2 regions of the Gottfriedia sp. NPDC057948 genome follow, and region 1 is predicted to be linked to the other one. Evidence: predicted binding sites of a transcription regulator. Region 1 holds the regulator's gene; the other holds the start of a gene.
The links. The regulator LexA, encoded in region 1, represses DNA repair genes until DNA is damaged. The targets are predictions, from matches to a motif close to CGAACATATGTTCG.

Region 1 (11,355 bases):
TGCTCAACTGGTTCATGAGTAGGTCCGTCTTCACCAACTGCGATACTATCATGTGTAAACACATAAGTAACTGGTAAATTCATTAAAGCTGCTAAGCGAATTGCTGGTTTTAAGTAATCAGAGAAAACAAAGAATGTCGCGCCAAACGCATGAACGCCACCATGTAGAGCCATACCATTTAAAGCAGCACCCATTGCAAATTCACGTACACCGAACCAAATATTACGTCCATCATAGCTTTCTCTTGTAAAGTCACCTTTACCATTCATATACGTTTTGTTAGATCCAGCTAAGTCAGCAGATCCACCAAAGAAACTAGGTAATACGTTTGCAATAGCGTTTATTGCTTCACCTGAAGATGAACGAGTCGCAATTTTTTTACCTACTTCATATTTAGGTAATGCTGTTTCTAAATCTACAGTAATATTACCTTCAATCGCATTCTTCAATTGAGCTGCTAATTCAGGATACTTTTCTTCATATTTTGCAAATGTAGCATCCCATTCTGCTTCTTTCTTTGTACCAGCTTCAACGATTACTTTATTAAAATGTGCATACACTTCTTCTGGAACGTGGAATGCATTTTCAAACCCCCAAGCATACGCTTGTTTCGTTAAAATCGTTTCCTCTTTTCCTAATGGCTCTCCGTGAGATTTTGATTTACCAGATTTATTCGGAGAACCGTAACCGATTGTTGTTTTCACTTCGATTAAAGTTGGTTTTGATAATTCTTCTTGAGCTTTTTGAATCGCTGCAGTAATTTCATCTAAGTTATTACCATCTTCTACTCGGATCACTTGCCATCCATAAGCTTTAAAGCGGTCTTCTACACTTTCAGAGAATGAACGATTTAATTCTCCGTCTAATGAAATATCATTTGAATCATAAAGTACTACTAAGCGCCCTAATTGTAAATGTCCCGCTAATGAAGCTGCCTCTGCAGAAACACCTTCCATTAAATCTCCATCACCACAAATTGAGTATGTAAAGTGGTCAACTACATTTAAATCTTCTTTATTATATGTACCTGCTAAATGACGCTCTGCTAAAGCCATCCCAACAGCCATTGCAATACCTTGTCCTAATGGACCTGTTGTAGCTTCAACACCATGTGTATGTCCAAATTCAGGATGTCCTGGAGTGTTGCTACCCCATTGACGGAAGTTTTTAATATCTTCAATTGACACTTCGTAGCCTGATAAATGTAACATGCTATATAGTAACATTGAACCATGGCCTGCTGATAACACAAATCGGTCTCTGTTAAACCATTTTGAATTTTTGGGGTTATGATTCATAAATTTTGCAAACAATGCATATGCCATCGGTGCAGCACCCATTGGCATTCCTGGGTGACCAGAATTAGATTTTTCGATTGCATCAATTGATAATGTACGAATCGTATTAATTGCTAATTGTTCAATATTATTAGACATAAATTTCGCTCCTTTAGCTTATTCATAGATATTATCATATAATTTACCATGATTTATTACAATAACTAACACTAAGTTTTGACATTTTTAACAAATTCTTTCCAAGAAATAGAAAAAAGCAGAATATTCTTCTGCTTTTTCTGTTATTTTTAACAAAATATGAAATTTTATATTGTAAAATTTTTTTTAATGTAAGTTTTTTTTACGCTTTGCTTTTTCATATTTTAACTTTGCTGGTGTAATATCATTCCCTTTTTCATCAACAATTTTAATTGAAGTTAATTCATCGACCATACGGGAACGGAAGTCTGATAAATATTCTTTTCTTAATTGATCTTGTTCAATTTTCTCTTCAGGACTTAACCCTACTTCTTTTGACTTTTTTGATAATTCATTTATTCTATCTAAAGATTTTTTAGTAACCATTCGTAACCTCTCCTTTATTTGTATCTATCTATTCATTGTTAGTTCCTTCACTTTGATAATCAGACGAATAATTATATGTTCTTTCTTTGCGAAAAAGTCTGACGTCGAACTGTTTTACCATTGGTGTAAAGAGCATCGCGCTTTGCAGGTGTGCAACGAAGAAAGGCGATCGTTAGTCAGAGTCTGATATTCTATTCAATGTATCTCATCTTACAATAAATTGCATTAGCTTTCAATATTGGAGATTTCTTTCATATGTTCATTATACCTTCTATTGACAGTTGCCTTTGAAACGTTATATCCAAATCCTTTTAAGGTTGCAGCTATTTCTTCAAATGTTAGATCGTTTTGACGTAATCTTACAATTTCGGAAATCGGTAATTCTAACTTATCTCTACCACCGGCGTTTAAACTACCTTCTAAGTTTTTTTGAGGCTTATACCCGTTTTCAACTGCCTTTTTCATCCCTCTTTTTATTTTCATATTATGAATTTTCCGTTGATATTCCTCTACAATACTTAAAATTTCTAAAACCATTTCATCACTTTCACTTAATTGAAATTGTCCATTTTGAGAAGAAGTAAATAATCTTATTCCTTCCCTTTTTAAAAAATGCAATAAAGCAATCCTTGCATGACCTCTTCCTAATCTTGTTTCATCTTGAATTAACAAAGCATCAACTTGATGCTCTTTTATAATTTGGAATAGCTGGAATAGCCCTTCTCTTTCTACTTCATATCCACTAGCCTGTTCGCCTATTGTTTCTAGAATACACATTCCCATCCGCTCACCTAATTCGGTTAGTTCACTTATTTGTCTATGTAATGATGTTTCTTGAGAATCCTTTGCTGTACTTACTCTCGCGTAAATTATTGCATTCATTTACTGTTCCCTCCATACGAACACGAAAACTACTTTAATAAAAAATAGAACTAACGTTTGTATATCATATCCTATCATGATATAATGAAAAAAATAAAGAGGAACGTATTATCTACTTTATAGGCAAGGGGGAAATTCGAATGAACAAACTATCGAAAAGGCAAGCAGAAATTTTAGCTTATATTAAAGACGAAGTAAAAATTAAAGGTTATCCACCTTCAGTTCGAGAGATTGCGGAGGCTGTTGGTTTAGCTTCAAGCTCTACAGTACATGGTCATTTAGAGAGACTAGAACAAAAAGGCTATATTCGAAGAGACCCTACGAAACCGCGTGCAATCGAGATTCTTGGCGATACAGCAACGGTTGTAAATGAAGTACAAGCATCATACAATGAAATCTATAACGATATTATTAACATTCCAGTTATCGGTAAAGTAACTGCAGGTATTCCAATTACTGCAGTCGAAAATGTAGAAGAATATTTCCCTTTACCGACATCTGTCGCTCCATCTAACGAACAAGTTTTTATGCTTCGCGTAGAAGGAGATAGTATGATCAATGCGGGTATTTTGAATGGAGATCTTGTAATCGTTAAAAAACAATTTACTGCTGAAAATGGCGAAATTGTTGTTGCCATGACCGAAGATAGTGAAGCTACTGTAAAGCGCTTTTATAAAGAAAGCGACCATTTTAGACTTCAACCTGAAAATGATGCCCTGTTTCCTATTTTATTAAAACAAGTATCAATTTTAGGGAAAGTAATAGGAGTTTATCGTACATATCATTAAAACCTTTTAAGAGCAATGACATCTTTATGTGATTGCTTTTTGTTTTTAACAAGCAAAGTCATAACACAATAAACCAAACTAACTTATTATTTAGGGAGTTTTTCTAGTGAGTAAACTTGAGTGGAGAAACCATGCACACCGGAAGCTATGATGACGAGCCAAGAACTTTTAAACTAATGGAAGAATTCTGTATGGAGAATAATCTACAAAGAGTTCAAAAAACACATAAAGAGATTTATATTTCTGATGCAAGAAAAACTCAACCTGAAAAATTGAAAACTGTTTTAAGATTTCAAGTGCAAGAACTATAACAAATTAAAAGAGCTTGGAAATTCCAAGCTCTAGTCTTACTATTAGTTAACTGGAACAGATCACTTTTAAATAAATTACTTTATTATTCACTATAACTCTCAAAATTCTTCTCTAAATCATCTCTAAACGCAATTGCCAAATAATTATCAATTATATTTCTAGTAATAGGTGATTGAAATACTTGACTTTTATATGCGCCACCATCATATTCAATTATATCAATCTTATTTTCAACCTGTTCATTTTGCACTTCATCAAAATATTTAATACTAACTACTACCCCAGCGTCATCAATCGTAATTAATAACTCTCTTTGATTTAATAAGACCTCAATAACACCATCTTTATCAATCATAATATCAAACTCACCATTCGAAACTTCAATTTCTTTTTTTAAAGACTCCTTTAAATCAATAAAATATGATTCGAATTTCTCACACATCTTACTGTATGCCATATTTTCTGTAACAGTTTCTTTATATATTGCTTTTGTTTTTAAGATGAATTCCCTTTTAAAATCCATATTTCCACTCCTTATAGTGATATAATTGGAGCATTTATATATTATTACTATTCATCAAGTACTGAAAAATAGAATAACAGGAAGAATGTATTTAAAATTTTTTTATACTAATTAGCCTAAAGTAACAAATCGATCATTCCATCAGGACTTTTTACACACTTTTTTTCGTAATTATTGAGAATAATAGTAAACTTTTTCGATAGGATTATTTCGAACTAAATTTGAGAAACTGTAGAGAGTAAATTTATATAGAATTGAAGATGGGTTTTTGGAAGTGGCTAATGATAATTGGGGTAATAAAAATATTTTTATTCCTCTTCAAAAAATAAATGACCAAAAATATCGTTTAATCTATTAATTTAACAATAATAATTTCAGGATCTCCTTCATCCAAATTATCGATAAATCCACTTTCAATATATCCTAGAGATTGAAATACGTTTTGCATTTGGCTATTTGATTTGTTGGTAGAGGAAAATAATTTCTTTTTTGATAAAACTTCAGCATATTTCATGAGATTTTTTGCGATACCAAGCCTCCTCGTTTTTGGTGAAACAATTATTAAATCAATAAATAAATGGCCAAAGAAAAATTTATGATAAATCATAAAACCTACTATCCTCTTATTCATTTCACAAACAATGCATCGATTTTCTTCAATTGATATTTTAATTTGATTTTCCCTAATTCGACTTTCAATAATTTGAGAATCTAGAATTACGATTGATTCACAATCATTCATTTCCGCATTTCTAATTTCCACTTTCGTTCTCCTTTTCTTAAATGGTTATTGTTAACTTTTCTATAAAATTCTTTCAAATCCTCTTATATAGTAGGTTAATATTAAATAACCTGTATAAAAAATCATACAGGTCATTTTTAAATATTAATATTTAATTGCCTTATAGATTTGTTGGATTGAAAAGTTTGCCCCATGTTTTTACTCCAACAATTCCATCAACTACTAAATCATTTTTTCTTTGAAACTCTTTAACCGCTATTTCGGTTAAAATCCCGAAAATCCCATCCACTTTGACGCCTATTTTTTCTTGAATTTTCTTTACTTGCACTCCCCTTGATCCTTTTTTTAAGATTCCCTTATAAGGATGTAATTCAATTTCAATAATCCTTTTATATAATCCATTTTTAATATTTGCATTATTAACCGAGATTAGTACATCTGCATAATTTGGAGCTACTGCCCATCCTGCAGCAGCAATCGCATTAAATTGCTCATTAGCAGTTTTGTATGTTCTAACTTTACTGTACCTCGGATTATTTAAAATAAAATCAACATAGCCCTGAACTGGATCATTATATTTTATATAATACCCTCCTTCACTTTTAGGTCTAGCTGTTCCTCTGCTACTAAGAGGTAAGCCTGGATACCATGTTTGCCCTGCGATATTGTTATTTTTCTTAAAATTTTTAGACGTAAAATGTGCTGTTTCTACTTGCCATTGAGTATAAATTACTTCGGGTAACCAGCCAATTTTCTTTGAAACATCTTGAGCATATTGAAAATATTTTATTGTATTAGACACTATAGACTAATCCTCTCCTTAAAGTGCTTGTCCTATAGATTATTCAGTTGCCCTAATCTTGGTACTAAGGAAATAGTAGAAAAGTAATGGAAACTTACTATTTTTTCTATCTAAATTTCATATTTCTATTACTACTCTTGTATTTAACAACTATTAAACTTTCTTCATAATATGGTTAAAAACTGGAGCTGATAAAATGACTAATTGGATCTACATTTCTACATCAAACCGCCAACTAAAACTTTTCGATGGCAACAATCTGCTTAAAACTTACCCAATCGGTGTTGGAAAAATGCTTACACCTACTCCTACAGGAACCTATACAATTATAAATAAAGATCCAAATCCTGGTGGACCTTTTGGTGTACTATGGATGGGACTATCTGCTCCACATTACGGAATTCATGGAACTGATAATCCATCAACTATTGGTCACTTTGTTTCACATGGTTGTATTCGAATGTATAATAAGGATGTTCTTGAGTTATCCTCAATGGTTCCAATTGGTACAGGTGTTGTTATTCATCAATAAACAGCAAAGAGTTGTTCGATCATTCAAAAAAACACCTAAACTACAAGAGCTGTAAACCTTGTAGATTTAGGTGTTTAATAGTTTTGTTTATAAACCTAGTCTCGAGAACTGCCTTATTCTTTAATTGTTAGGACTAAATACAATCTTTTGATTCCCTTCATAAATAATAGCTATCTTTGCTGGAATCGTCTCATTTCGGTAATTGAAATTTTTTATCCGAAAAATTAACTATAACTTTTACATTTTTAACGAATTCAGTTGATTGAACAGTCAGATCTTTTGTAAGGATTTTATTATTTGTCATTTCTTTTTGTACTGCTTTTTCATGAAATGGTAACCATATTTTTAAATATGATGTTATTATCTTTTTATTATTCTCCCACTCTTTTGAATCAAGATGATACAAGGTAGGAACATTATATAGCAATTCATAGAGCATCCGATTTTTTATTTCATCATGTATTTTTAATTTGGGGGATTTTTATAAAAAAATGGACAGACGCAAACTAAGAAACATCTTATTCCAAGTCTTCTCACCGCCCCCCACCAACTACTAACTCATTTTTTAAAATTACTTTGGCAGCAGTTAATTAGTAGAAGAATATATCACACAAATATAATAAACCATTCCGCTGCTTCTGGAATGGTTCTTTTCTGTTTAACATATAAAAGTTAGGAGGTTTCATATGTTAATTAACTTGATTACTTTTTAAATATATCAAGTTAAAGAACCTAGGTATGAATCTTAAATGAATTATGCTATCTCAAATAAGGACTCACACTACATCTATTAATATAGTAATGTTTTCATTGGATATCTGTTTAATTACACTAATATCCATTTTTAAAAAAGATATTTCAATACTACTGAAAAAAATAAATAATTAAATTCCTTAATATATATAACTTACGATGCACCATGCCTACAAATTTATTTTTAGATCCTTTTTTAATTAGCTTACCTGGATAAGGGACTACATCGTAAATAGTAAGATTATTTTTTTCAATCGTACTAATCAATTTTTCTGCATAATTAGGATCTGTTGCATCACCTGCATTTTCAATTATTTGGGCTGCTACTTTAAAATAAATAATTAGGAGGTCAGTTACTTGCATCCTTTTTTAATACTTACACTTTCACTCCTTTGTGTAATGAGTTGTTTAGTCATTGCTATTTACTTTTTTTTAAAACACATAAAAAAATATCTAAATAGATAATTTCAAGAATAAAAGGGCCTGTTTTTATCATTCCCTTTGTACTTATTTAAATATTTTAATCCAAGTCTTCTCGCCAACTACTCCATCAACAACTAAACCTTCCTTCTCTTGAAACGATTTTACTGCTGCTAATGTTTTTTCTCCAAAGATATTATCTACTGCAAGGCAATGGGTTTCGGAAAATGAATTAAATATTTCAATTCTACACAAATGATAAAAGGACCATCTCAGCATCATTCTGGAAAGATCCTTTTTACTTGGAGTTTTAATGAATCATATTAAAAAGCACTGCAACAACACACTAATAATAACATTTATTAAAACATACTGTTTTAAATTGAAACAATGAGTTTCAAATAAGGAATCATGCTACCGCTATTATTATAGTAACGTTTAAATTGGACAATATATCCAATTAAATTACAAGTCGGAGGTATTACATGAAAAAATTATTTAAACAAGCTACTGTTTCTGTAATAACAACAGCAATTTTAGGATCTATCATTCCAATGAAATCTCATGCAGAGGAATTTTCTAAGGTAAATCTAGAAAACACTATTAATCAAGTAAACACTCAAACTAGTTTACCCGCACCTCCGATTGTCCAAGGTAGAGCAGTAAATGATATGTACCCTCAAATGCCAATGCCAACTGTAGAAGCATTTTCTAATGAAAACGGTACTGGAACAGGGTATTTAAATGTTTCTTGGAAGCCCGTAACAGGTGTAACAAAATACCAGGTAATCTTATTTAATGGATCGATACATAGTTACTGGGATGTTCCAGCAGATAAAACATCATGGACAACAAAAGGTAAAGGAATGTTTCCTACTGCTGAACAAATTGATGCCGACCAGGTAAATTTTAAACGTGACGGTAGTGGCGAGGAATTTTCTATTGATCCAACATACTTATATGAAAAAGCGTTTGAAGTTAATAGTGGCGGATTAAATTATGCTCAATCAATAGAATACTATGTTAGAGTAACTGCTGTTTTTGAAGATGGTTCAAGTCCCATTTCATATGCATCTACAACTGCAATTCCTGTAGAAGATCTAACTAAAATTTTAACTTACGAAGAACTAGATAATCTTAAAGATTATGAAGACGCAGCAAAAGCAATTAAACAAATTCCTGATGAAGTGGTGTCACAAGGTACAGATGAAATTATTAATTGGTTTAAACTAAATATTGATAACAGAAATATACTAGAAGATTTAAATAACCCTGAGATTGTTAATAATCCCATAATTATTAATGAAGACAGTGAATATACTATACAGCCGTACGGAGTACTTGGTTGCATATCAGCTGTAACTGTAGCACTTATAGGTCTCGCATGGGCTCCCAGCAAAATACTAAAGGTAAAAAGCGCGATTAAAGCTTTAGGAGGAACTAGTAAATTTGTTAAAACAGCAATTAATTACTACAAAAATTATAGAAAACTAGGATATACAAAAACGTACGCTTGGGAGAGAGCAGTAAAAGGTGCTTCAGCTACAACAGCTCCTGAATTAAAAAGTGCATTGCTTCAATTTTTTGGTATAACTGCTATAGTATCAGCATGTGTGGAGTAACTATGAAAAATATTATTAAGTTAATTAATAAATTCTCCTTTTTTATTGTGTTACTAATGTTATTAACTATGACCATTACTAATTTGATAATTGAACATAATAATTTTCTTACAGATTTAGTTAATGTAGGTGGGCTGATAGTAATAACTACAGTAATTTTAATTACGAATGATAAAAAGAGCTAATATTTTCTTAAAGTTGTAAACCCTCTTAATTTCTTAAGAGGGTTTTTCTTTACTTTAAAAACTTACTCCAAGTCTTCTCGTCACCAACTAAATTATTCTTCTTCTGAAATTCTTTAACTGTTGCTAAAGTTTTTTCTCCATAGATATTATCTACTTTAAGTGCTTGGGTTTTGGAAAATGAATTGAAAATTGAATGGTTCCATCTATTATTTTCACATCATGTTTTAACTGATGACGGGTTAAAATTGATTTTACAATTGCTAGACCTAAGCCTGTACCTGTAAAATGTTTATTTCGGGAAGCCTCCATAACATAAAAAGGTTCCCAGATTTGCTTAATTTGAGTAGAATTTTTAAGATTTGTTTCATTATTAATCATGAATACAATTTCCTCATTCTCCTCATAAATCTTAATATTTATTCCCGGATTTTTTGTATATTTAATTGCATTACTAATTAAATTATTAAATACTTTTTCAATTTGGTCACGATCTACTTCAATATTTAGTTGATTCGTACTAATATAATCTTTTATTAAAATGATATTATTTTGATTCAATTCGATTTCAAAGTTCTCCAAACTAGTTTCAAAAAGCTGAATTAAGTCAAATTTTTCTATATGTAATATTTCACGTTCAATTCTTGATAACTCTAATAATTTATCGATTAATCGGTTTATTTGATCAGTTTGTTTAATAATCGTATCAACATAAGTTCCATCATCTATTCCATCTTTTATGCCTGCAGAATAAGCTTTGATTAAAGCCAATGGAGTCTTAAGTTCATGAGATATATCTGAAATGAATGTTTTTAATTTTGCATTCCGTTGATTTAAATCATCATGGGCAATCCTCAATTTGTCACTCATTTCGTTTATACTTTTAGCAAGTTCTTCGATTTCATCATTTGTTGAAATTTTTGCCTTTTTAAAATCCAATTGAGCGATTTCTTTAGAAATATCTTTTAATTCTTTTAATGGATTTGTTATTTTTTTTGACCAAATCCAAACCATTAAAATCAGCATTAAAATCAAGAAAACCATAATATAAATGGTGAACTTATTAACGATATGAACAGCATCACTTAAATATACAATAGAAACACCGACTACAATGAATACATTATCCTTTTGAATAAAATCGACTAAAAAACTAGATTTCAACTTACCTTGATCATAGATTTTACTAATTCTTTTACCACTTTCAACTTGGTTTAGTGTTTGTTCTGTAACCCAAAATTTATTTAAGGTTACTCTTTTTTGATATAACTTATCTCTTAATATTCCATTAAACTGGTCTAAATTAGTTTGAATTGGTTCATAAGCGATTGTTACATTATTTTTTTGTTCCAAATGATTAATTGACTGTTTAAACTCAAGGCTAGGCATCTTGTTTATCGCAGTTGAAAGGTCATGTACTCTATTTCTCATCTGAAATAAGTAATATTTAGGTAATAAAAACGAATTAATAATAAGATAAAAAATAAAAACAAAAAGAATACATACGGTAATTGTGATCGATATTTTTCTTCCTAATCGATTCATTTTTCTTTTATAAGACTGTATCCTAAACCTCGATGTGTTTGAATAAGGTCTTCTCCTATTTTTTCTCTTAATCTTCTTATATGGGTATCCACCGTTCGATCATCCCCATCGTAATCAATACCCCATACATTCACTAATAAATCCTCACGTGATAAAATATTTCCGCGATTACGTACAAAACAGTTTAGTAAATCAATTTCCTTTTTCGTTAAATTTAAATTTTCCTCGTTTTTAAATGCGATTTTACCTTTAAAATCTACTTTTAAATTACCAATTACAATATGATGCTCTTCTTTTAGTAATTTTTTAGCTCTAGTAATTAAGATACCCGGATGGAATGGCTTTCGTACATAATCGTCAGCCCCTAGTTTTAGTGCTTGCAATTCGTCC
Region 2 (11,355 bases), on a different contig from region 1:
AGCTGTTAATGCCATTTCCATTACTGAAAGTGCAGATTCAACTGAACCTTGTGGCGTACTCTTAGTTTTGAATCCTACATCACTACGAGGTGATGTTTGACCTTTTGTAAGACCATAGATTTGGTTGTCCATTACGATATACGTAATGTCGATGTTACGACGAATTGCATGGATTGTATGACCTAAACCGATAGCGAATCCATCACCGTCACCACCAGAAGCGATAACAGTTAGATCACGGTTAGCCATTTTTACACCTTGTGCAATTGGAAGTGAACGACCATGGATACCATGTAAACCGTAAGAGTTAATATATCCAGAAATACGACCAGAACATCCAATACCAGAAACTACTGCAAGGTTATCAGGTTCTAAACCAACATTTGCTGCTGCACGTTGAATAGATGCTTGTACAGAGAAGTCTCCACATCCTGGGCACCAGTTTGGTTTAATATTATTACGAAATTCTTTAAATGTTGCCATTTAGAACAACTCCTTCCTTGCAAGTATTGTAAATTTCTTTTGGTAAGAAAGGATTTCCATCATATTTTAGTAAGCTTGAAATCTTTTCTGCATGACCACAATTCATTTTGATAATGCTTGCTAATTGACCAGTAGCATTATTTTCAACAACGATTACACGCTTAGCTTTTTTAAGCTCAGGCATTAATTCGTTTGTTGGGAATGGGTGAATTAGACGGATATGAGCATGGTTAGCTTTGATACCATCTTGCTCTAAACGAACCATTGCTTCTTCAATCGCACCACGAGTTGAGTTGAAACCAACTAGTAATACATCAGCATCTTCGTGTTTAGAGTTCACTAACACTGGGTTAGGGAATTTTAGGTTATTTAACTTGCGCATACGTTTATCCATTTGATGATTACGGTTAATTGGTGATTCTGATGGTTTACCCATTTCATCATGCTCAACACCAGTTACGTGGTGAATTCCACCTTTCATACCTGGTACTACACGAGGAGAAACGCCATCTTCAGTCACTTCATAACGTTTGAAGTACTCTTTGTTTTCAGATACTGGTAATTCTTGTTTGTAATCAAACTTACCACGGCGAATTTGTACTTTTTCAAATTGAAGTGGCTCAACAGTTTGTTTACCTAAAGAAAGTTGTAAGTCAGTAATTACGATAACAGGTACTTGGAATTCTTCAGCTACGTTAAACGCTTCCACCATATCGTAGAATCCTTCTTCTACAGTACTTGGAGCGATTACTACTTTCGGAATTTCACCGTGAGTTCCGTAGATCATAGCCATTAAGTCTGATTGCTCTTGTTTAGTTGGAAGACCAGTACTTGGACCTCCACGTTGAGTATCAACGATTACTAAAGGAACTTCAGTTATACCAGAAAGACCGATTGCTTCCATCATTAATGAAAGACCAGGACCTGCAGATGCTGTTAATGTACGAACACCAGCATAGTTAGCACCGATTGCCATTGTACATGCAGCAATTTCGTCTTCAGTTTGAATAACTGCTCCACCATACTGAGGTAATTTTTTGATTAAGTATTCCATAATTTCAGATGCTGGCGTAATTGGATACGCTGCCATAAAACGAGAACCACCAGCTAATGCACCCATTGCGATTGCATCGTTACCGATTAGGAACATACGTTTTTTACCATCAGCTTCTGATAATTGCATTTTATTTACATTCACGCCAAGCATTTCTCTCATTTCTTCTGCTCCACGTGCGATTGCTTCTATGTTTTTCTCAACAATTTGTTGACCTTTTTTACCAAAAATTTCATCTACAACTTCTCTGAAAACTTCAATTGATAGACCTAAAATTGCACTTGAAGCTCCAACTGCAACCATGTTTTTCATTAATGAAGTACCTAGTTCAGTAGCTAATTCTGTAAATGGAATTGAATAAAGTGTTACGTCAGTTGAATCTGGAATTGTCGGATTAAATTTAGCATCAGCGATTACGATACCGCCTTTGCGTAATTCATAAAAGTTTACATCGATTGTTTCTTGGTCAAATGCTACTAAAATATCTAAGTCATCTGAAATTGCACGAACTTCAGTTGTACTTACACGAATTTTGTTATTAGTGTGACCACCTTTAATACGAGAAGAGAAATGACGATATCCGTATAAGTAGTAACCTAAACGGTTTAACGCAATTGCAAAAATCTCACCTGTACTTTCGATACCTTCACCCTGTTGTCCTCCAACTTTCCACGAAAGTTGTTCAATCATTTCCTACACCCCTTTGAATGCCCTCATTCGTAATAAATTAAATTATAAATGGATAATTTTTTTGCATATCATTCATTTGTTATAAAAGAATGAAAGCGATTTAAGACATATCTTTTGATATGAGTTAATTCGCTTTCAATTCTAGACCTATTAAACAAAAAAATCAATGATTTTGAAAGAAATTATTCCTTTAATTTTTATATTTTTATTATTCTGAACAAGTAACGTGTTATTTGTAATGTATATATGATGAATAATTCTCATACATAAAGCCTTTAACCTGTTGTTCTGTATAGTGTTTAAGCAATTCATTTGTTAAATTTTGATAAAGTCCTACGTGATGTAAATTTGTTGGATGAGTATCAATTCCATCAAAATCTGATCCCATCGCAATAAATTTTTCTCCACCTAGAGAGCACATATAATCAATATGTTTAAGAATATCTGAAATACTTGCGATACCTTCATCGACTAAAAAAGTAGGATAGAAATTTATCCCTACTATTGCTCCTCTATTAAACATAGCCTTTAGCTGTTCATCATTTAAATTTCTTGGATGTTTACAAATCGCTTTAGCATTTGAATGAGTCGCAGTTGGATATTTTGCTTGTTTAAATGCATCCCAAAACGCGGCTTCAGTACAATGAGAAAGATCACACCACATATTATGCTCATTTAAGTAATGAACTACACTTCTTCCAAAATTAGTTAACCCACCATTTCTTTCTTCAAGAATTCCATCTGCAGCTTCATTTGCATAATTCCATACTAGACCGACACTACGTACGCCTAGACGATGTAATATCTTTAAGCGATTAATATCACCTAAAAGTGCATCACAGCCCTCTAGCGTCAAAATAGCACCCATTTCGTTACTTTTTAATCCAACTTCATCTTCTTTTGTTCGAATAACTTTTATATTATTATTTTCTGTTGCTACTTTTTCATAAAAAAGTGTGACACATTGAAGAGCAGCATCAAATTTGATTAGTTTATGTATATTTTCGGGAATATAAATCGCATAGCATTGTATTTTACTATTCCCTTGTTTTAATCGATTAACTGAAACTTGTAGTGAATCATCATTTTCAAAATTGATTGAAGGCTTTTCAAGTAATTTCATCAGTACATCACAATGAGCATCAAAAACTTTCATAATTAATACCCTCCCATTTTTTTGACTATTGAAACTAGTGTAACATATTAATAATTCCAATAATAAAAGTAATAATTATACGCAAAAAAACTCGTCGACTGACGAGCTTCAAGTTGGAGCTAAAGTCTTAACTCCACTTTTTAATTACAAATTTGCGTAATCTGACTCGCTACCACTTAATCTTTCTTTAATTAAAAATAAAACAACCTGTCGCTTTAGGCTAACAGGTTGTTATTATTAACGAGGCTCTACGATTAATTTTATCGCTGTACGCTCTTCCCCATCGATTTGAATATCTGTAAATGCAGGGATACAAATTAGGTCTACACCACTTGGTGCAACAAATCCTCTTGCAATTGCAACTGCTTTTACAGCTTGGTTTAACGCGCCAGCACCAATTGCTTGAATTTCTGCTGTACCACGCTCTCTCAATACACCTGCAAGTGCTCCTGCTACAGAATTAGGGTTTGACTTTGCTGAAACTTTTAATATTTCCATTCCTGATCCTCCTTGTACTTACAAAGCTATTATTGTGTACAATAAAAACTATTCTCGATAACAAGAAGTTATTCCTGCAAATATTTAAAAGTTTTTTAAAAATTTTCACAATTCTTTTAATTAATATTATAGCTCTTGATGATCATCATTTATTTGTATTCTTTTTATTGATTTTGCTAGCCCAGTTTGTTTGTCTAATTCGATGATGACACCACTTAACTGACCTCTACCTTCATCTACTTCGAATCTCACTGGTAAGTTCGTTAAGAATTTTTTAATAACAGCTTCTTTCGTAACGCCTAGAATGCCATCATATGGACCTGTCATTCCAACATCCGTAATAAACGCTGTACCAGCAGGTAAAACTCGCTCATCAGCCGTTTGAACATGTGTATGTGTACCAACAACCGCTGTTACTCTTCCATCCAAATACCAGCCCATCGCAATTTTTTCACTTGTTGCTTCAGCATGAAAATCAACAAAAATGATGTTTGTTCGTTTTTTAGCGATTTTTATTAGCTCATCAGCTTTTTTAAAAGGACAATCAAGTGGTGGTAAAAATGTTCTACCTTGTAAATTTATAACGGCTATTTCAACATCATTAAAATTTAAAAAGACTAATCCATTACCGGGTGTACCTTCAGGGAAATTAGCTGGTCTAACTAAGTATTTTGCTTGATCAATAAATTCAAAAATATCCTTTTTATCCCATGCATGGTTACCAAGTGTTACTGCTTGAGCACCTAATTCTAAAAATTCGCGGTAAATTTTTTCCGTTATTCCTTTACCATGTGCTGCATTTTCACCATTTATAATCGTTACTGAAGGATTATATTTCCTTTTTAAAGCTTGAATATTAGCCTTTACCATTGCCCTACCATTTGAACCAACTACGTCGCCTATAAACATTATTCTCATTTCGTTACATCCTTCCAACTTGCCACTGTTAATTCACAGCACTGATTTTACTTTTAGATTACCCAAAAATACGAAAAGCCCCATTACTAGCACAATCTGAATCTTCATCTATGCCATTCAACTAAGATTCATTTCAGATATGTATTAGTTGGAGCTATTTTTAAAAATACTTTATTTTGTTACAAAAAAGAAAATAAAGTGGCATAGACCACTTTATTTTGCATACTCGACAGCTCGAGTTTCACGAATAACCGTAACTTTTATATGGCCTGGATAATCCAGTTCATCTTCAATACGTTTTCTAATATCTCTCGCTAATCTATGAGCTTGTAAATCATCAATTGTATCTGGTTTTACCATGATACGTACTTCACGTCCTGCTTGAATAGCGAATGATTTTTCTACACCTTCATATGATTCAGAAATCTCTTCAAGCTTTTCTAAACGACGGATATAGTTTTCTAATGTTTCGCTACGTGCTCCTGGTCTAGCAGCAGATAATGCATCTGCAGCAGCTACAAGAACCGCAATAATTGAAGTTGGCGCAGCATCTCCGTGATGAGATGCAATACTATTGATAACTACTGGATGTTCTTTATATTTCGTTGCTAATTCGACACCGATTTCAACGTGACTTCCTTCTACCTCATGGTCAATTGCTTTACCAATATCGTGAAGTAAACCTGCACGTTTTGCAAGTTTTGTATCTTCACCAAGTTCAGCAGCCATAAGTCCAGCTAGGTTCGCTACTTCCATCGAATGCTTTAACACATTTTGACCATAACTAGTTCTAAATTTCAGACGACCTAATATTTTAATTAAGTCAGGGTGAATTCCATGAACACCAACTTCAAAAGTAGTTTGTTCACCGACTTCACGTATGTACTCATCTACTTCTCGTCTTGATTTTTCAACCATTTCTTCAATTCGTGCAGGATGGATTCGACCATCTTGTACTAATTTATCTAGTGCAATTCGTGCAGTTTCACGACGAATTGGATCAAAACCTGATAATATTACTGCTTCAGGCGTATCATCAATAATTAAATCTATACCAGTTAACGTTTCTAAAGTACGTATATTTCGTCCTTCACGGCCAATAATACGACCTTTCATTTCATCATTTGGAAGATTTACAACTGAAACAGTTGTTTCAGCAACATGATCTGCAGCACATCGCTGGATTGCTAATGATAAAATATCTTTTGCTTTCTTATCTGCTTCTTCTTTTGCTCGAGCTTCTGTTTCTTTTACTAGTATTGCTGTTTCATGGGATAATTCATTTTCGACTTTAGTAAGTATTAATTGTCTTGCTTCTTCACGATTTAAGCTAGAAATTCTCTCTAACTCTTCTTGTTGAGCAGCAATTAATGCTTCTATCTTGCTTTCCATTTCTTCTATCTGCTGTTGTTTTAAAACAAGAGATTCCTCTTTTCTTTCAAGAACAGACTCACGTTTTGAAAGTCCATCATCTTTACGATCTAAGTTCTCTTCTTTTTGCATTAAACGATTTTCTGACTTTTGTAGTTCACTACGACGATCTCGAATTTCGTTCTCTGCATCTGTACGAATTTTGAAAATTTCGTCCTTTGCTTCCAATAAAGCTTCTTTTTTAATTGTTTCTGAATCACGTTTTGCATCTTCAATAATTTGATTTGCATGATTAGTTGCGCCATTTATTTTAGCTTCTGCAATGGACTTACGGACAAAAAATCCGACAGCATAACCGACTCCGAATGTGGCAAGCAATGCGAAGATGATCAAAATTATAGTATTTGCACCCATGATTTCACCTCCTCTTGCTATTTAGTTAGTTTCATTTTTGTCGGCTGTTATATTGTATAAATAATTGCATCAACATACAGCACACTTCAATTCAATTTTTCACAAAATAGTAATATTTTTTTAGAATATACACTTAAATATTAAATCTCTTACCAAATGATGTCAAGCCTTGTAAATCGCTTACTTACTTGATTTATCAATATTTATTACATTTTTACTAGATTTCATACATGAGAATCTAAATTTTATTCATTAATTTTTTTTTAAGATCTGATTAATAAGTTAATTGATCGAATTTTCCACTTATAAAGTACTACTTATAATTATAAAAGAAAATAGGTATTGTCTGTTATTTTGATAAGCCCTGATCATAAAAGTATGCCTGATTCTAATGCAAAACACCTACATACCATGATTGATTTGATTTGACTCTTCATTGTCATTCCAATAACCTCTCACTTGGAATTTCCTATAGGGCTGGTGAATCCTTCCATTCTCTAAAAATATAGGAAATATGAAATTATAAATATAAAAAAATGCAGGCACTTTTAATAAGCGCCCGCATTTTTTGTTAACTTATGACTACTCATTTAATAAAGAGAATTGTTCTTCGTCATCTGTTTCAGTAATAGTAACAGGGTTATCTAAACCATGGTGAAGACGGATTGATTGTTTAATCGTATCACGTATTTCTTTATTTTCTTTTAAGAATGACTTAGCATTCTCACGACCTTGTCCAAGACGCTCTTCATTGTAAGAATACCAAGCTCCACTCTTAAGAACGATATCTAAATCAGATCCAATATCAAGAATTTCTCCTTCTTTAGAAATACCTTCTCCATACATAATGTCTACTTCTGCTTGTCTAAATGGTGGTGCTACTTTATTTTTAACTACTTTAATCTTTGTTTTGTTACCCACAATATCATTACCTTGTTTTAATTGTTCAGCACGACGTACTTCTAAACGAATTGTAGAATAGAATTTTAACGCACGTCCACCTGGAGTCGTTTCAGGATTACCAAACATAACCCCAACTTTTTCACGAATTTGGTTAATGAAGAATGCGATCGTTTTTGACTTGTTAATTGCACCAGAAAGTTTACGTAATGCTTGAGACATTAATCGTGCTTGTAGACCTACGTGAGCATCACCCATCTCACCTTCAATTTCTGCTTTTGGAACTAATGCAGCTACTGAGTCAATTACGATAATATCAATTGCACCACTACGTACTAATGCTTCAGCGATTTCAAGTGCTTGTTCACCTGTATCTGGTTGAGATAATAATAACTCATCAATGTTTACACCTAATTTTTGAGCATAAACCGGATCTAATGCATGCTCAGCATCTATAAACGCCGCTTGTCCTCCATTTGCTTGAACTTCAGCGATTGCATGTAATGCTACAGTTGTTTTACCTGAACTTTCAGGACCATATACTTCGATAATTCGTCCTCTAGGATAACCACCTACACCTAATGCAACATCTAGTGCTAACGATCCACTAGAAATAGTTGAAATTTGGCGGTCAGTTTGTTCCCCAAGTTTCATAATTGAACCTTTACCGAATTGTTTTTCAATTTGTTTTAAAGCCATATCTAATGCAGCTTGACGATCACTCATTTAGATTCCTCCTTAAGGATTCATTTATCTCTTAACTATATAATAACTGTTTTTTGTTCGTTTGCCAACAAAAAAATAGAACGTTTATTCGATATTTTTCGTATTTAAACTTAATTTTTAAAGAATAGAAACGCTTGTTTCGTATTTTTTGGTCTATAAAACTAGATTTTTATTAATATCGAAACTATAAAATTAAAAAACTCGGCTAAATTAACCGAGCTTTTATATTATAAAATATTCTATTTCATTTTATAAGTCTTGACTTTCAAAACTTGAATTAATTAATTTAATCAACAAGTTCGCGCCATTTTTGACACTTGATAATCTTATTTGTTCTCTAGTGCCACTGAATTGAAACTCTTTTACAATTGGATCAGAATCGCCAATTTTTATACCGATAAATACTTTCCCTACTGGCACATCTTCTAATGTAGATGGTCCTGCTTCACCAGTAAAACTAATTGAAATATTACTTCCTGTTAATCTTTGAATATTTTCAACTAGTGATTTTGCACACTCTACACTTACTGCACCATTTTTATTAAGAATGTCTGATGGAACATTTAAAAGGTTTTGTTTCATTTCATTAGAATAACAAACAATACTACCTTTAAAAGTAGACGAGTTCCCAGGAATATCTGTCACTCTTTTACTGAATAGACCTCCAGTTAAACTTTCAGCAGCAGAAATAGTCAGTTTAAAATCTTTTAGCTTTTTTGATAAAACTGTAAATAAGTTTTCATTATTTGTACCATATATAAACTGCCCAACACGCTCACGTATTTTTTCTTCAGCTTGTCCAATTAGTTTTTCTGCCTCTTGTTCATTACTAGCACTTGCAGTAACTCGAAGCATCACTTCTCCCTCACTCGCTAAAGGAGCAATCGTTGGATTTGATTGATTTTCAAGTAAATCAAGTATTTCAGTTTCTAAAATCGATTCCCCGATGCCAAAAAACTTAAGCTCTTTCGAAATAATTGTACTTGCTTCCTTACCTTTTAAAAAATAAGGAATTAGTTCTTTCTCAACCATCGGAATCATTTCTTTAGGTGGTCCTGGTAATAATACAAATTGTTTATTTTTCGCTTCATAAACCATTCCAGGTGCCATACCATTTTTATTCAATAAAACATGTGCGTTATTAATGACTAATGCTTGTTTTTTATTATTTTCAGTCATTGGTCGATTTACTTTAATAAAATATTGTTCAATATACTCTAGTGATTGATCATGGTAAACAAGTGACTCTTGAACAAATTCTGCGACAACTTCTTTCGTTAAATCATCCTTTGTTGGTCCAAGTCCACCAGTTAGGATGATTAAATCACTTCTTGATGAAGCAATTTCTAATGCACTTTTAAGTCGTTCGGAATTGTCTCCTACAACTGTTTGGAAATGATGGTGATATCCTAATGCAGATAAATGTTTAGCTATAAATTGAGCATTTGTATTTGCAATTTGGCCTAAAAGTAGCTCAGTACCTACTGCGATGATTTCAGCACGTTTCATATCATTTCCCCCTATATTATTAATTACATAGATTGAAGAAGAACATCTCTATTTTTATAAAAATAATCCCAACCAGAATATACTGTAAAGAATAATGCCACCCAAAGTGATACATCTGCAATTGAAAATGGTAAGAAATTCAATGGGAAATCATGTAAGAAATATGCAGAAATCGCAACTATTTGAGCCCAAGTCTTAATTTTACCTAGCATTGCAGCAGCATGAACTTCTCCAGAGCCAGCTAAAATCATACGTAAACCGGTTACAGCAAACTCTCTACTTATTATGATAATTGTAATCCACGCAGGAACATAATGAAAATCAGTTAAGATAATTAATGCTGAAGAAACAAGTAATTTATCAGCAAGTGGATCTAAAAACTTTCCAAAATTAGTAACTAGATTATATTTTCTTGCGTAATAACCATCTATAAAATCAGTAACTGAAGCAATAATAAAAATTGCAGCTCCTACTAAATGATTAACCGGTATTGAATCACCCATTAATGTAACATTTCCCCATCCAAAATCGATTAAAACGGCAATCATAAATAATGGAATTAGACAAACCCTTGAAACTGTGATCTTATTTGGTAAATTCATGGTAAAACCCTCCAAAACTTTCTAAAAATGAAGCATTTATAATAAATGAATAAAAGCCATCTTAAAGATGACTATTGATTCATTTTTAAATTTTTAATCGTAATCTTTTGGTGAACAGCATTTGTTGGACTAACTGGATATTTAAATACCTCATCGTTAATTCGTAGCTCAACATTATTAGAAGCACCAATATTTACAGTTACTTCATTTTCATCTGTTAAGTCGTAGTTTTGAGTTTGTCCATGTTTTAAAATTCCGGAATAGAACATTTTTCCATCAGCATTTTTTAAATCCACATAACTTTCACCATTTGCAACTACTTCTAATTTAAATACATCCGTACCAGATAAAGAAATAGTAGTTCGTTTACCCGCTGCAGAGTCAACAGTAATTTTTTGCGCTGGCGTTTGCTCAGTCACATCATTTTTCGGTTTCTCTGTTTTTTTCGTATTATTAACTTTTGCCTGATCTAGCGCATTATTTTTTGGCTTTTCAATTTCAGAATTAGAGTTAGATTGAGATTGATTCGTATCCGCAGATTTTCCATCATTTTTTGATGGGAACATCATATAAATAGCGATGCAAATCCCAATGATAAGAATCGCTACTAGTATCCTTGGTAAATAATCCATTATTCGTGATGACTTCACATTACTTAATGGTTCTTTAAGCTTCGATGCTCTACTAGGGATTTCTTCATGCTTTACTTCTTCTACTGTACTAGCCACAGTTGATTCCTCTAACACTGGCTTTTCAGTTAAAAATCCAGAAACGTCAACACCAATTGTTTCTGCATATTGTCTAATAAATGCACGAACATAAAATTGCCCTGGCAATATTTCATAATTACCTTCTTCAATTGCTTCAAGATAACGTTTCTGAATCTTCGTTAACTCTTGTACATCGTCAATTGATAAGCCTTTCGCTTCTCTTGCTTCTCGTAAATATTTTCCTAATTCTGTCACAAGTTACACCCCAACTAACTTTAAAAATCAAACATCGAGAACGAGTTGTGTCCATTTTTATCCATTTGG

Region 2: the regulator LexA is predicted to act here: its motif matches at 8,288-8,301, upstream of recA (recombinase RecA).

What each region holds. Positions count from the first base shown of each region.
Region 1 is NZ_JBHVPN010000015.1:6,573-17,927, forward strand. It holds gene tkt (transketolase) at 1-1,436, opposite strand, end outside; gene ACFVRR_RS18400 (DUF896 domain-containing protein) at 1,623-1,862, opposite strand; gene ACFVRR_RS18405 (YneB family resolvase-like protein) at 2,088-2,744, opposite strand; gene lexA (transcriptional repressor LexA) at 2,885-3,532, shown strand; gene ACFVRR_RS18415 (GyrI-like domain-containing protein) at 3,664-3,843, shown strand; gene ACFVRR_RS18420 (hypothetical protein) at 3,927-4,367, opposite strand; gene ACFVRR_RS18425 (GNAT family N-acetyltransferase) at 4,714-5,130, opposite strand; gene ACFVRR_RS18430 (glucosaminidase domain-containing protein) at 5,270-5,911, opposite strand; gene ACFVRR_RS18435 (L,D-transpeptidase) at 6,108-6,443, shown strand; gene ACFVRR_RS18440 (glycoside hydrolase) at 6,634-6,870, opposite strand; partial or broken gene ACFVRR_RS18445 (hypothetical protein) at 7,416-7,529, opposite strand; gene ACFVRR_RS18450 (peptidoglycan-binding domain-containing protein) at 7,704-7,898, opposite strand; gene ACFVRR_RS18455 (hypothetical protein) at 8,102-9,238, shown strand; gene ACFVRR_RS18460 (peptidoglycan-binding domain-containing protein) at 9,473-9,613, opposite strand; gene ACFVRR_RS18465 (sensor histidine kinase) at 9,574-10,965, opposite strand; gene ACFVRR_RS18470 (response regulator transcription factor) at 10,962-11,355, opposite strand, start outside.
Region 2 is NZ_JBHVPN010000001.1:710,130-721,484, reverse strand. It holds gene ACFVRR_RS03330 (2-oxoacid:ferredoxin oxidoreductase subunit beta) at 1-483, opposite strand, end outside; gene ACFVRR_RS03325 (2-oxoacid:acceptor oxidoreductase subunit alpha) at 470-2,227, opposite strand; gene ACFVRR_RS03320 (dipeptidase) at 2,457-3,383, opposite strand; gene spoVS (stage V sporulation protein SpoVS) at 3,621-3,881, opposite strand; gene ACFVRR_RS03310 (TIGR00282 family metallophosphoesterase) at 4,008-4,799, opposite strand; gene rny (ribonuclease Y) at 5,013-6,584, opposite strand; gene recA (recombinase RecA) at 7,167-8,210, opposite strand; gene ACFVRR_RS03295 (competence/damage-inducible protein A) at 8,460-9,719, opposite strand; gene pgsA (CDP-diacylglycerol--glycerol-3-phosphate 3-phosphatidyltransferase) at 9,743-10,321, opposite strand; gene ACFVRR_RS03285 (helix-turn-helix domain-containing protein) at 10,393-11,286, opposite strand; gene ACFVRR_RS03280 (DUF3388 domain-containing protein) at 11,307-11,355, opposite strand, start outside.